DNA from 2 places in the Pectobacterium colocasium genome. Region 2 is predicted to be linked to the other one. Evidence: predicted binding sites of a transcription regulator. Region 2 holds the regulator's gene; the other holds the start of a gene.
The links. The regulator LexA, encoded in region 2, represses DNA repair genes until DNA is damaged. The targets are predictions, from matches to a motif close to TNCTGTATGTACATACAGNA.
Positions count from the first base shown of each region.

Region 1 (5,675 bases), 1.6 Mb from region 2:
TCCAGAACTTTAATCGTGTAATCAACGCTAAGTGAGGCTTCCTGAGTGATATAGGTCAGTGCAATAAACGAGGCACTGCTGGCAAAACCAAAGCTGTTTTCCGGGTTAGCACCACCGATCGTAAAGGTTAGCGTTGTCGATGCGCCGGTATGCCACTGCTCGTCGCCGTCCTGATAATAAAGCGTGAAGGTGTTGTGGTGCATGCCGCCACTTTCCGGCGCGTAGTCCAGAATGGCGTAGTATTTGTTTGTAGCGGTGATGTAAGGCTTATTGTTTGGTTTGTTCGCCGTCAGATCTGAGGATCTCTCTTCAATACCCCATGATTTGGCAAAGTTATTCCATGTGTAGCGCACTAGCTTACGATGATCTTTATCACAGGTGACGAAGAAATTATCGCCTGCGGCAAGCTGCAAGTGGGCGGTCTTTTCGATAATCGGTGCGGCTTCGAACCATTCGCCCCACTTGCGGTTGTCTTTATGGTAAACGTGTACGCCTGATTTCCCGTTCTGGGGGCTGGAATAGGTCAGACAGGCAAAATCAGCACTGGTAATGACGTTCACACTGTTGATGTCGAATGCGGCCTTGATTATCTGCTGCTGGGGCGTCCATTGTTGCCATCGGCCTAACCAGGTATAGAGTGTGACATGAATTTGGTCGGTTGATTCGTTTAGCCAGAGACTGACGACATAGTCCGCGCCGAACCAGACTCGGGGCTTCGCGGCGCGTGGCCAGGGATTGGTAATCTGCTGTTGCCTGTCGCAAAGTGGCAATGTCTGCTGTTTGTATCGATAGGCGATATCGGCTCCATCGGGCGTAATCGCGCGGCTTAGCGCACCGGCGTTAACGTTGCCTACGGCCCAGTAGCTGAGTTGCAGATCTGGCAGAGAACATTGGTTGGCATACTTGCGTTGTATGCTGGTCAGCGTGCGTTTGACCGTATCGCCGTAGAGATAATCATTTTTTGTGTAGTGGCTGAAATTGCTGCTAACGTCATAACCCAGTTGCACGGCATAAAGCAGATCACCTTGAGGATTATTGACGACAATATGATCCAGATAACGCGTTTCGTATCTGTCCTGATAGGGACTAGGTTGGTTATCTGGAATCTGTGTATAGGGGGTATTCCAATGTGGAGACAAGTACTCGCGCGGGCTGGCAGGGGAATGGATATCGTACTGTTTTTCTTTGTAGTTGAAATTAATGGTGCGATTGAACATGTCGGTTATCGTTAAAAGATAGCAGGCCTTAGTAAACGATAACCCGCTGTCCCCAACCTGCTGCTCCACCACATCGTAACTGAAAGTAATCGTATCTCCCCAGAGACTTTTGATTTGTGCCAGATTCCAGGTTGCGGCGAACCTCGATTGTAATAATGTTTTGTCCCCGGAATGCGTGAGCGCAGATTGTCCTGACCAGTTACCCCATCTCACTTTCCATTGAATGGCATGTTGGGTAGCCGTTATTCCACCATAAAAATAGCTAGTGCCATCATCTTTTACCATTTCCCAGCGTTCAAACTCCGGGTAATATAAAATTTTACTGAAATCATATTGGAAACATTCAAAGGCAAAGCCGCCGGAAAGCACATTCAGATAGTCATCCTGGCGATTAACGATAAAAGTACGTTGGTTCTGGCTATCAATGATTTGCCATTGTTGATTGGCGTTTACGGTGCTGACACGGGCATTAATATCAATTTCTATTCCAGATTCAATAAACTGAGATTGAATGGCAGAATCTATTTTCCCTTTATTCAGTGTGTCAATGTTATTACTTGGAAGTGTCGCACGATGCCATTCATTTTTTGTTCTGATCAGTTCTGTTGCGCTATTATTGGTATAAATTTGATAAGTGTTGTCGCCTGGTGAGGCATTTCCTCGTGTTTCTACTTCTATTCTCTCAAAAGGCAGCTTCCAGCCTAACCCCAGGATACTGGTTGGCGCGCTGGCATTTGACTGATGGATTTCATTTTTAACATTACTGCCATAGGATGCCGTCACTTTCACATCCAGCTTGTTTCTTCCTTTTAGTGAAACCAAATCTAAAGGTAAATTGATATCACCACGAAACAAATTAACGCTGTCCTTGAATATGTTATTGATATTCTTTTCGAATTGACCTGGACGTATTTGTGGGGTTTGACTGTTCGTACTGTTACTCATTTTTTATATCCTTTTAATGAAGCGTATCAGTCAGGCTGTGTGCGTTAAATTATAGGCAATAATGTGTAATGGCGGTTATGGCTGTCTGGGGGATGAAAAATTATATTATGAACGGTGGTGGTATTTAAAAATCGCAGATAGCATTTCTGCTACCTGCGATATAATTAATCAAAAAAGAGAAATATAAGATTATGAATCACATTCTGCGACAACCAGAACGTTGACGCTACCATAAGCTTTATTGTTGGATTTGTCTTCCATATAACAGGTTGCAGAAATGGTGACACCGTTGCCGCTAAAACTGGATATGGAACTGGACACACTGATGGTTTTTAAGTGGTGGTCAGCACTACCGAACGAAAGTTCAAAGGCTTGAACCGCGACAGAGGCGTTAAGTACACGAGTTCCGAAATCGATATTCTGTGTTGCACCAGATTGAACTTTAGCAACTTGAAATTTTGTAGTGGACATAGCTAATCCTTGTTAATAAATAATTCTAGTGATCCTTTATTTCAGGAGTATTGCTGTTGGCTATTTCAATAACAATTAGTGCAAGATATAAATTATATTCAAGAAATAGTTTTGTCAATGTCCTTGAGATAAAAATAATTCGTGTTGTTATTTTATTATCTTATTGTTATGTATGGATTTTTATTTGATTTCTATAGTTATTATTTGTCTGGTAATTGTTTTTGAACCATTCCTTCAAAGGGAAGTGAAGGGATAATTTATTTTCTATAACTTATTCTGATAGTTCTGGTTTTAGTCGTTATCCATAAATAACGCAGGGTATGTAAAACACCGAGTGTGGTTTATTTTTTATGGCAGTTTTATTAAGCGTCATATCCAATGATAAATACGCGTGGAATAGCAACAAAAAATAAATGGTTATTAACCCGCGATGATTAATAAATCAGGCGTTGTGGCTGACAAATTTAACAATGACATCGTTATGACATGCTTAATGGGGATGTGGTCAAAATCAGTGTGGCTGGAGAAACTGGCTTAGCCGTGGTGAGTAAAAACCCTGCCGAAGCAGGGTTTGATGGTTCTGGATTGCCAACCTCAAAGAGGCATTTTTTAGAACGGAATGTCGTCGTCGAAATCCATTGGTGGTTCGTTGCTTTGTGCTGGCGTGCTATTTTGCGCTGGGCGTTGCTGAGACTGCGCGCCGCCGCTGAACTGGTTGCCACCCTGCGGCTGCTGAGGTTGACCCCAACCGCCTTGGCCGCCACCTGCATTGCCACCGCCTGCTGGTGCGCCGCCGCCCTGGCGTCCACCTAACATCTGCATGGTGCCGCCGACATTAACGACGACTTCGGTGGTGTAGCGTTCTACGCCAGCCTGATCGGCCCATTTACGGGTTTGCAGTGCGCCTTCTATGTAAACCTGAGAGCCTTTACGCAGGTATTCGCCCGCCACTTCTGCCAGTTTGCCGAACAGCACCACGCGGTGCCACTCAGTCTTCTCTTTCTGCTCACCGGTTTGCTTGTCACGCCAGCTTTCTGACGTCGCCAGCGTGATGTTGGCAACTGCACCGCCATTCGGCATATAGCGGACTTCCGGGTCTTGACCCAGATTCCCGACAAGAATCACTTTATTAACGCCTCTGCTGGCCATGCTCGTGTCTCCTGATGAATCAATTTATGTAAGTCTAAACGATCAATTTTATCATGATACACATTTGTATCATACCTGCGAAATGGCTTCAGAAACGAAAGTGAGATTTGCAGCGTTTGCAAAGTAAACGGATTTAATACTGGATATCCATTCAGTTTTTTTTATGCCATAATTGCTCGTTTCGTACCGGTTCTCTCCCTTCGAGAGGCGATGACAAACCGTTTTTATTCCGGGAAGTGTGTGAATGGATAAGATCGAAGTTCGTGGTGCTCGTACCCATAATCTCAAGAATATCAACCTGATAATCCCCCGTGACAAGCTGATCGTAATCACCGGCTTGTCGGGTTCGGGTAAGTCATCGCTGGCGTTTGACACGCTGTACGCCGAAGGGCAGCGTCGCTATGTGGAATCCCTCTCCGCTTACGCCCGTCAGTTCTTGTCGCTGATGGAAAAACCGGACGTCGATCATATCGAAGGGCTGTCGCCCGCCATCTCTATCGAACAGAAATCCACCTCGCATAACCCGCGTTCTACGGTCGGGACGATTACCGAAATTCATGACTACCTGCGTCTGCTGTTTGCACGCGTGGGTGAGCCTCGCTGTCCGGAGCACGATGTGCCGTTGGACGCGCAGACAGTCAGCCAGATGGTAGACAACGTGCTGGCGCAGCCGGAAGGCAAACGCCTGATGCTGCTGGCGCCGATTGTGAAAGATCGCAAAGGCGAACACAGTAAAACGCTGGAAAACCTGGCCTCACAGGGCTATATCCGCGCCCGTATCGACGGCGAAGTGTGCGATCTGTCCGATCCGCCAAAGCTGGAATTACAGAAAAAGCACACCATTGAAGTTGTCGTCGATCGGTTTAAAGTGCGCGACGATTTGGCGCAGCGGCTGGCAGAGTCATTCGAAACCGCGCTGGATCTCTCTGGTGGTAGCGTGGTGGTGGCGGATATGGACGACCCTACCCAGCCTGAACTGTTGTTCTCGGCGAACTTTGCCTGCCCGGTGTGTGGCTACAGCATGCACGAGCTGGAACCGCGCATGTTCTCGTTCAACAATCCGGCGGGCGCGTGCCCGAGCTGTGATGGTCTGGGCGTACAGCAGTTCTTCGATCCGGCTCGCGTGGTGCAAAACGCGGAGCTGTCGCTGGCTGGCGGCGCGATCCGCGGCTGGGATCGCCGCAACTTCTATTATTTCCAGATGCTGCGCTCACTGGCGGAGCACTATAAATTTGACGTCGATGCTCCGTTTGAAAGCCTAAGCGCCTCAGTCCAGAAAGTGATTCTGTACGGCTCCGGTAAAGAGAACGTCGAATTCAAATATATCAATGATCGCGGTGATACCTCGATACGCCGCCATCCGTTCGAAGGCGTGCTACACAATATGGAGCGCCGCTATAAAGAAACGGAATCCACGGCGGTGCGCGAAGAGCTGGCGAAATTCATCAGCAACCGTTCCTGCGCCAGTTGCGGCGGGACGCGCCTGCGTGAAGAGGCGCGTAACGTGTTCGTTGAGCAGACGACGCTGCCGCAGATTTCCGATATGAGCATCGGCCATGCGATGACGTTCTTCCAGAATATGAAGCTCAGCGGGCAGCGTGCCCAAATCGCCGAGAAAGTGCTGAAAGAGATTGGCGATCGGCTCAAGTTTCTGGTGAACGTTGGGCTGAACTATTTGTCGCTTTCCCGCTCGGCGGAAACGCTGTCCGGCGGTGAGGCGCAGCGTATCCGTCTGGCAAGTCAGATCGGTGCCGGGTTGGTTGGTGTCATGTACGTGCTGGATGAACCCTCTATCGGCCTGCATCAGCGCGACAACGAGCGCTTGCTGGAAACCCTGATTCATCTGCGTAATCTGGGCAATACCGTCATTGTGGTGGAACACGATGAAGACGC
Region 1 is NZ_CP084032.1:3,945,774-3,951,448, reverse strand. It holds gene LCF41_RS17910 (RHS repeat domain-containing protein) at 1-2,162, opposite strand, end outside; gene LCF41_RS17905 (hypothetical protein) at 2,352-2,633, opposite strand; gene ssb1 (single-stranded DNA-binding protein SSB1) at 3,243-3,782, opposite strand; gene uvrA (excinuclease ABC subunit UvrA) at 4,027-5,675, shown strand, end outside.
Region 1: the regulator LexA is predicted to act here: its motif matches at 3,920-3,939, upstream of uvrA (excinuclease ABC subunit UvrA).

Region 2 (5,675 bases):
CCAGGATTTCGCCTCGCCCATGCTGTCTCGCCGCCACGCCATAATAATCTGGCTTTCCATCTGATGCTCCGGCCCAATCACCAGCAAACGCCCTTCGGCAATATCTTGCGCGACCATCGGATAAGGCATGGTCGCGACACCTAACCCAGCCAGCAGCGCACGCCGCTTATCATCCAGCGAGCTCACCGTCAGACGCTGCTGTTTGTCGAGCAATTGTACGGTCAGCACCGGGCGTTCGCGTGCGGTATCCGCCACCGCAATCCCGCGATATTTCACCCGAGTGGCATCCGACAGTGGTTCAGGCTCCTGATGAATCGGGTGCTCTGGGCTGGCAACATACACATTATTCATCGTGTACAGCTTGCGGGTATTCATTTCTGAAGAGGAGCGAAAATGCATATCCGGTGCAATCACGATATCGGCACGCCCTTGCTCAAGACGTTCCCACGCGCCCGCCAGCACTTCCGTCAGAATCGACACCTGTGTATTCGCTTTGAGCGCCAGCTTATCGATTAACGGAAAAAGCCGCTGAGTCGGAATAAGCGCTTCCGTCACAATCGTCAGATGCGTTTCCCAGCCGCGCGCCAGTGCTTCCGCATCCGTCGTGAGCTTATCCGCGGCCTCCAGCAGGATACGTCCACGTTCCAGCAGCATACGCCCGACATTCGTGAATTTAGTACGGTGCCCGGAACGATCGAACAACACCACATCTAACTCTTCTTCCAATTTCTGCATGGTATAGCTCAGTGCCGAAGGCACCCTACCCAGCTCGTCTGCCGCAGCGGCAAAGCTGCCACGACGATCGATCGCATCCATAACCCTCAAGGCTTCCAGCGTCAATGCTCGTTCTTTCGCCATCTTGGTACTCATTCAGGAATTTTGAATATACCCACCAGATTAACTAGCTAACAATCCAACGTCCACACAATTACTATCGGTTTAATAAATAATTATCTGGGGGATAAAAATTATGATCGCACGAAGAGCAGCGGGGCAATGCGGCCAGGCCGACTATGGCTGGCTGCAAGCACGCTACACCTTTTCTTTTGGTCACTATTTTGACCCACAGTTGCTGGGCTACGCTTCTCTACGCGTGCTCAATCAGGAAGTATTAGCGCCGGGGGCATCATTTCAGCCGCGAACCTACCCACGGGTTGATATTCTGAACATCATTCTGCAGGGTGAAGCTGAATACCGCGACAGCAATGGTCGCCACATTCAGGCCAAAGCTGGCGATGTTTTGCTACTCGCGACTCAGCCAAACGTCAGCTATAGCGAACATAATACCAACCCCAGTAAACCACTGACACGGCTGCAGTTATGGCTGAATGCCTGCCAGACTCGAGAGAACAGCCCGTTACAGCGCATGGAATTGGATTCATCAAGTCACACTCTGCTTGCCTCACCGGAAGGCGAACAGACGAGTCTGCAACTGCGCCAGCAGGTTTGGATCCATCATGTCGATCTCCAGCAGAATGAGCAAAGCACGATCGCACTACAGGGCAATCAGGCATACCTCCAGTTGATCCACGGTTCAATGGTGGTAAAAGGCAATCAGCACAGTGAAGCCCTACATTGCGGCGACGGCGCCTTTGTCAAAGAAGAAACGGCGTTGACGCTACAGGCAGAAACACCTTTACGGGCGCTGCTCATCGACCTGGTCGTGTAGCGCTTCTGTCCGCTGTTTTTACAGGGACTTCTGTTCGTTGTTTTTACAGGAAGTTGTTTTCGCAGGAAAACGCCGCCAGTTCGGCGTTTTTCTTCAGCCGTGGTAAGATATCCGTCTTGTTCCTCAATGCGTCAGGGTGATATGACAATGGATTCAACCAAACAGGACAAACTTCTTGCCCAGGCTGAACAGATTTGTCAGCAGCGCGCTGTGCGTCTCACGCCGCAGCGGTTAGAGGTTTTACGTCTAATGGCGCAGCAGTCCGGCGCTATCAGCGCTTATGACCTGCTGGATCTGCTGCGAGTGTCCGAACCTCAGGCCAAACCGCCGACCGTCTATCGCGCACTGGATTTTCTGCTGGAACAAGGCTTCATTCATCGAGTTGAGTCAAACAACAGCTACGTGCTGTGCCACCATATTGAAGACCACAGCCATACATCAGCCCTGTTCATCTGCGATCGCTGCGGGCAGGTCACGGAACGTCAAACCGAAGGTGTGGAAGAAACACTACGTAGCCTGGCACAGCAGTCAGGATTTACGCTACGTCACAGCGTTGTGGAAGCTCACGGGCTATGTGGCGGCTGTCAGGAAGTGGCATCGTGCAAACAGCCGGATCATTGCGACCACGACCACACGGTTCCAATTAAAAAGCGGTAACCTCGATTAAAAAACGATAGCCCCAAGGGCTATCGTCTCTTTCTGCGCAGAAGCATCACGTTCACTACCAGTGATATTTGTGGTGTTCTTCCCAGTGCTTCACTTCTTTCTCTGCCGCTTCTTTTGCGTACCCGTAACGCTCCTGGATTCTCCCTACCAGTTGGTCACGTTTACCTTCGATGACCGTCAGATCGTCATCCGTTAATTTGCCCCATTGCTCTTTCGCTTTACCTTTAAACTGTTTCCAGTTACCGCTGGCTTGGTCTTTATTCATAAGAATCTCCGTACCTTAGGTGAATTGCGCATAAAAATCGTGACTACCGACTTATGCGTCAGTTTCAGATAATCAGATAAATCGGTCTATTCAGTAAGCAGCGTCATCATGGTGTGAACCATCACGGTGTGCTTCGCCACTGTCTCCCTTGATTGCCGGGCCAACCTAAATGTGATCGCTGATGATCAATCACCAAACAACCAATCAAGATAAAAATGCTTATCTTGATAAAAATTATAGTCGAATATTTCGATTAAAATTGAAAAATAGGAATCTGTAGCTAAAAAAGACGTTAGGAAAGAGAACATCACCGCAAAAGCAGTGGGAAAACAGGTGGTAAGAGGAATCGTAGAGAACACACGATAAATGTAACGAAATATATACAGCTAGCAGCTTAACACGCGGGACACCCCACACATAAAGTGACTAGCACATGACGCGATTAACACAAAGAGAAAGAGAAAGAGGATGATGCACTGATTCAGACAGGTGAACAGTGCATCTCTATGAACCGTTAGCTCCAGTCGCTGTTACGAATCACGCCAACTGCTAAGCCTTCTATCGAAAAGCTTTGCTGACGCAGGTCGACAACAATCGGGGCAAACTCTTCGTTCTCCGCGAGAAGATGCACCATATTGCCCTGCTTTTTCAGGCGCTTCACCGTCACTTCATCGTCAATACGCGCGACAACGATCTGACCGTTACGTACATCTTCTGTTTTATGCACGGCCAATAAATCGCCATCCATAATACCAATATCTTTCATTGACATACCGCTCACCCGCAGCAAAAAATCAGCGCTGGGTTTGAACATGGCAGGATCAACCTGATAGTGACATTCGATATGTTCCTGTGCCAGCAGAGGCTCACCGGCAGCCACGCGACCAACCAGAGGAATGCCCGCTTCTTCTTCCATCAGCAGACGAATACCGCGAGAAGCGCCGGATACAATCTCAATAACGCCTTTACGCGCCAGCGCTTTCAGATGTTCTTCAGCCGCATTGGGAGAGCGAAACCCCAGCTGTTGAGCAATCTCCGCGCGCGTTGGTGGCATTCCGGTCTGCGCAATATGATCGCGGATCAGGTCATAAACCTGCTGCTGCCTTGCTGTTAATACTTTCATTCCGCCCCCTGGTTGTTTATACAGTCTTGCTGTGAGTATATACAGGTAAGCCACAATTGGGAATGGAGATATCGGCAAAGCCTCTGACTTTTATTCATTTATGCGTACCGTCAGGCAAAATGTTGCCAGAGAATGCTGACCCATACGACAGCGGCTAACACGATGGCAACAAAAACAGCTGCCGAGCCGATATCTTTCGCCCTTCCGGATAATTCGTGATGCTCAGGGCCAATACGATCGACAACCGCTTCAATGGCGCTATTAGCCAACTCAAAGAGCATAATCAATACGACAGACCCGATCAGCAGCAGTTTTTCAACCAGCGTAACTGGCAGCAAACACGCGATAATCACGCCGACAATAGTCAGTACGGTTTCCTGACGAAACGCCGCCTCATGCTGCCATGCCTGCTTTAGCCCCTTAAGGGAATAACCGGTCGCCTTAATAATCCGGATCATCCCCGTTGCTTTATTCATTTATCCTCCGCTATTTATGCAAAATAGTTCGCATTTTAACGCGCTCATGTTGTCTCATCACCACAGATCTCCGGCGCAGTTTCTGGTATCCTTGCGGCGCATTGCTAACAAGAGGCTCCAAGTTGTTATGTCAGGTTGGCGTAAAATTTACTATAAACTATTGAATCTCCCACTGAAACTGCTGGTTAAAAGCAAAGTTATTCCCGCAGATCCTGTGGTCGAGCTGGGGTTAGATCCCTCACGTCCTATACTCTATGTTCTGCCTTATAACTCTCAGGCAGATCTCTTGACGCTACGTGCGAAGTGCCTGGCATTGGGGTTACCCGATCCCTCGCAGTCGTTCGAATTCAACGGCGTCGAACTCCCAAGCCACGTCTTTATTAATGACGGGCCGCGTGTCTTCCGCTATTACGTACCCAAGCAGAAATCCGTCAAACTGTTCCACGACTATCTGGACCTGCATCGCGCCAATCCAGATTTAGACGTTCAGATGGTGCCGGTTTCCGTGATGTTTGGGCGTTCTCCGGGTCGGGAAGGCCATTCTCAGGCCACACCGCACCTGCGATTGCTCAACGGTATTGAGAAATTCTTCGCCGTTCTGTGGCTAGGCCGTGACAGTTTTGTCCGCTTCTCCAGCCCAGTGTCACTGCGCTATATGGCGACCGAGCATGGCACAGACAAAACCATAGCCCACAAACTGGCGCGTGTCGCGCGTATGCACTTCTCTCGCCAACGTTTGGCGGCAGTTGGCCCACGCTTGCCGGTACGTCAGGAGCTGTTTAATAAGCTGCTGGATTCCAAAGCGATCAAGAAAGCCGTGGACGATGAGGCGCGCAGTAAGAAGATTTCTACTGAGAAAGCGCAGCAGAACGCGATTGCGCTAATGGAAGAAATTGCCGCCGACTTCTCCTACGAGGCCGTACGTCTGTCGGATCGCGTTTTAAGCTGGACGTGGAACCGCCTTTATCAGGGGATAAACGTCCATAACGCCGAACGCGTTCGTCAGTTGGCGCAGGATGGTCACGGTATTGTCTATGTGCCTTGCCACCGCAGCCACATGGACTATCTGCTGTTGTCCTACGTCCTGTACCATCAGGGCTTAGTGCCGCCACACATCGCCGCGGGCATCAATCTTAATTTCTGGCCAGCAGGCCCAATCTTCCGCCGTCTTGGCGCTTTCTTCATTCGCCGTACCTTCAAAGGCAACAAGCTGTATTCCACGATTTTCCGTGAGTATCTGGGTGAACTGTTTGCCCGTGGCTATTCGGTGGAATACTTCATGGAAGGTGGACGTTCGCGCACAGGTCGTCTGTTAGAGCCTAAAACCGGTACGCTGGCCATGACCATTCAGGCCATGCTCAGAGGCGGTACGCGCCCTATCACGCTGGTGCCGATTTATGTCGGTTACGAGCATGTGATGGAAGTCGGCACCTATGCGAAAGAACTGCGCGGCGCGGTGAAGGAAAAAGAAGGCTT
Region 2 is NZ_CP084032.1:639,071-644,745, reverse strand. It holds gene LCF41_RS02940 (LysR family transcriptional regulator) at 1-858, opposite strand, end outside; gene LCF41_RS02935 (pirin family protein) at 971-1,669, shown strand; gene zur (zinc uptake transcriptional repressor Zur) at 1,817-2,326, shown strand; gene LCF41_RS02925 (CsbD family protein) at 2,391-2,600, opposite strand; gene lexA (transcriptional repressor LexA) at 3,115-3,723, opposite strand; gene LCF41_RS02915 (diacylglycerol kinase) at 3,834-4,199, opposite strand; gene plsB (glycerol-3-phosphate 1-O-acyltransferase PlsB) at 4,327-5,675, shown strand, end outside.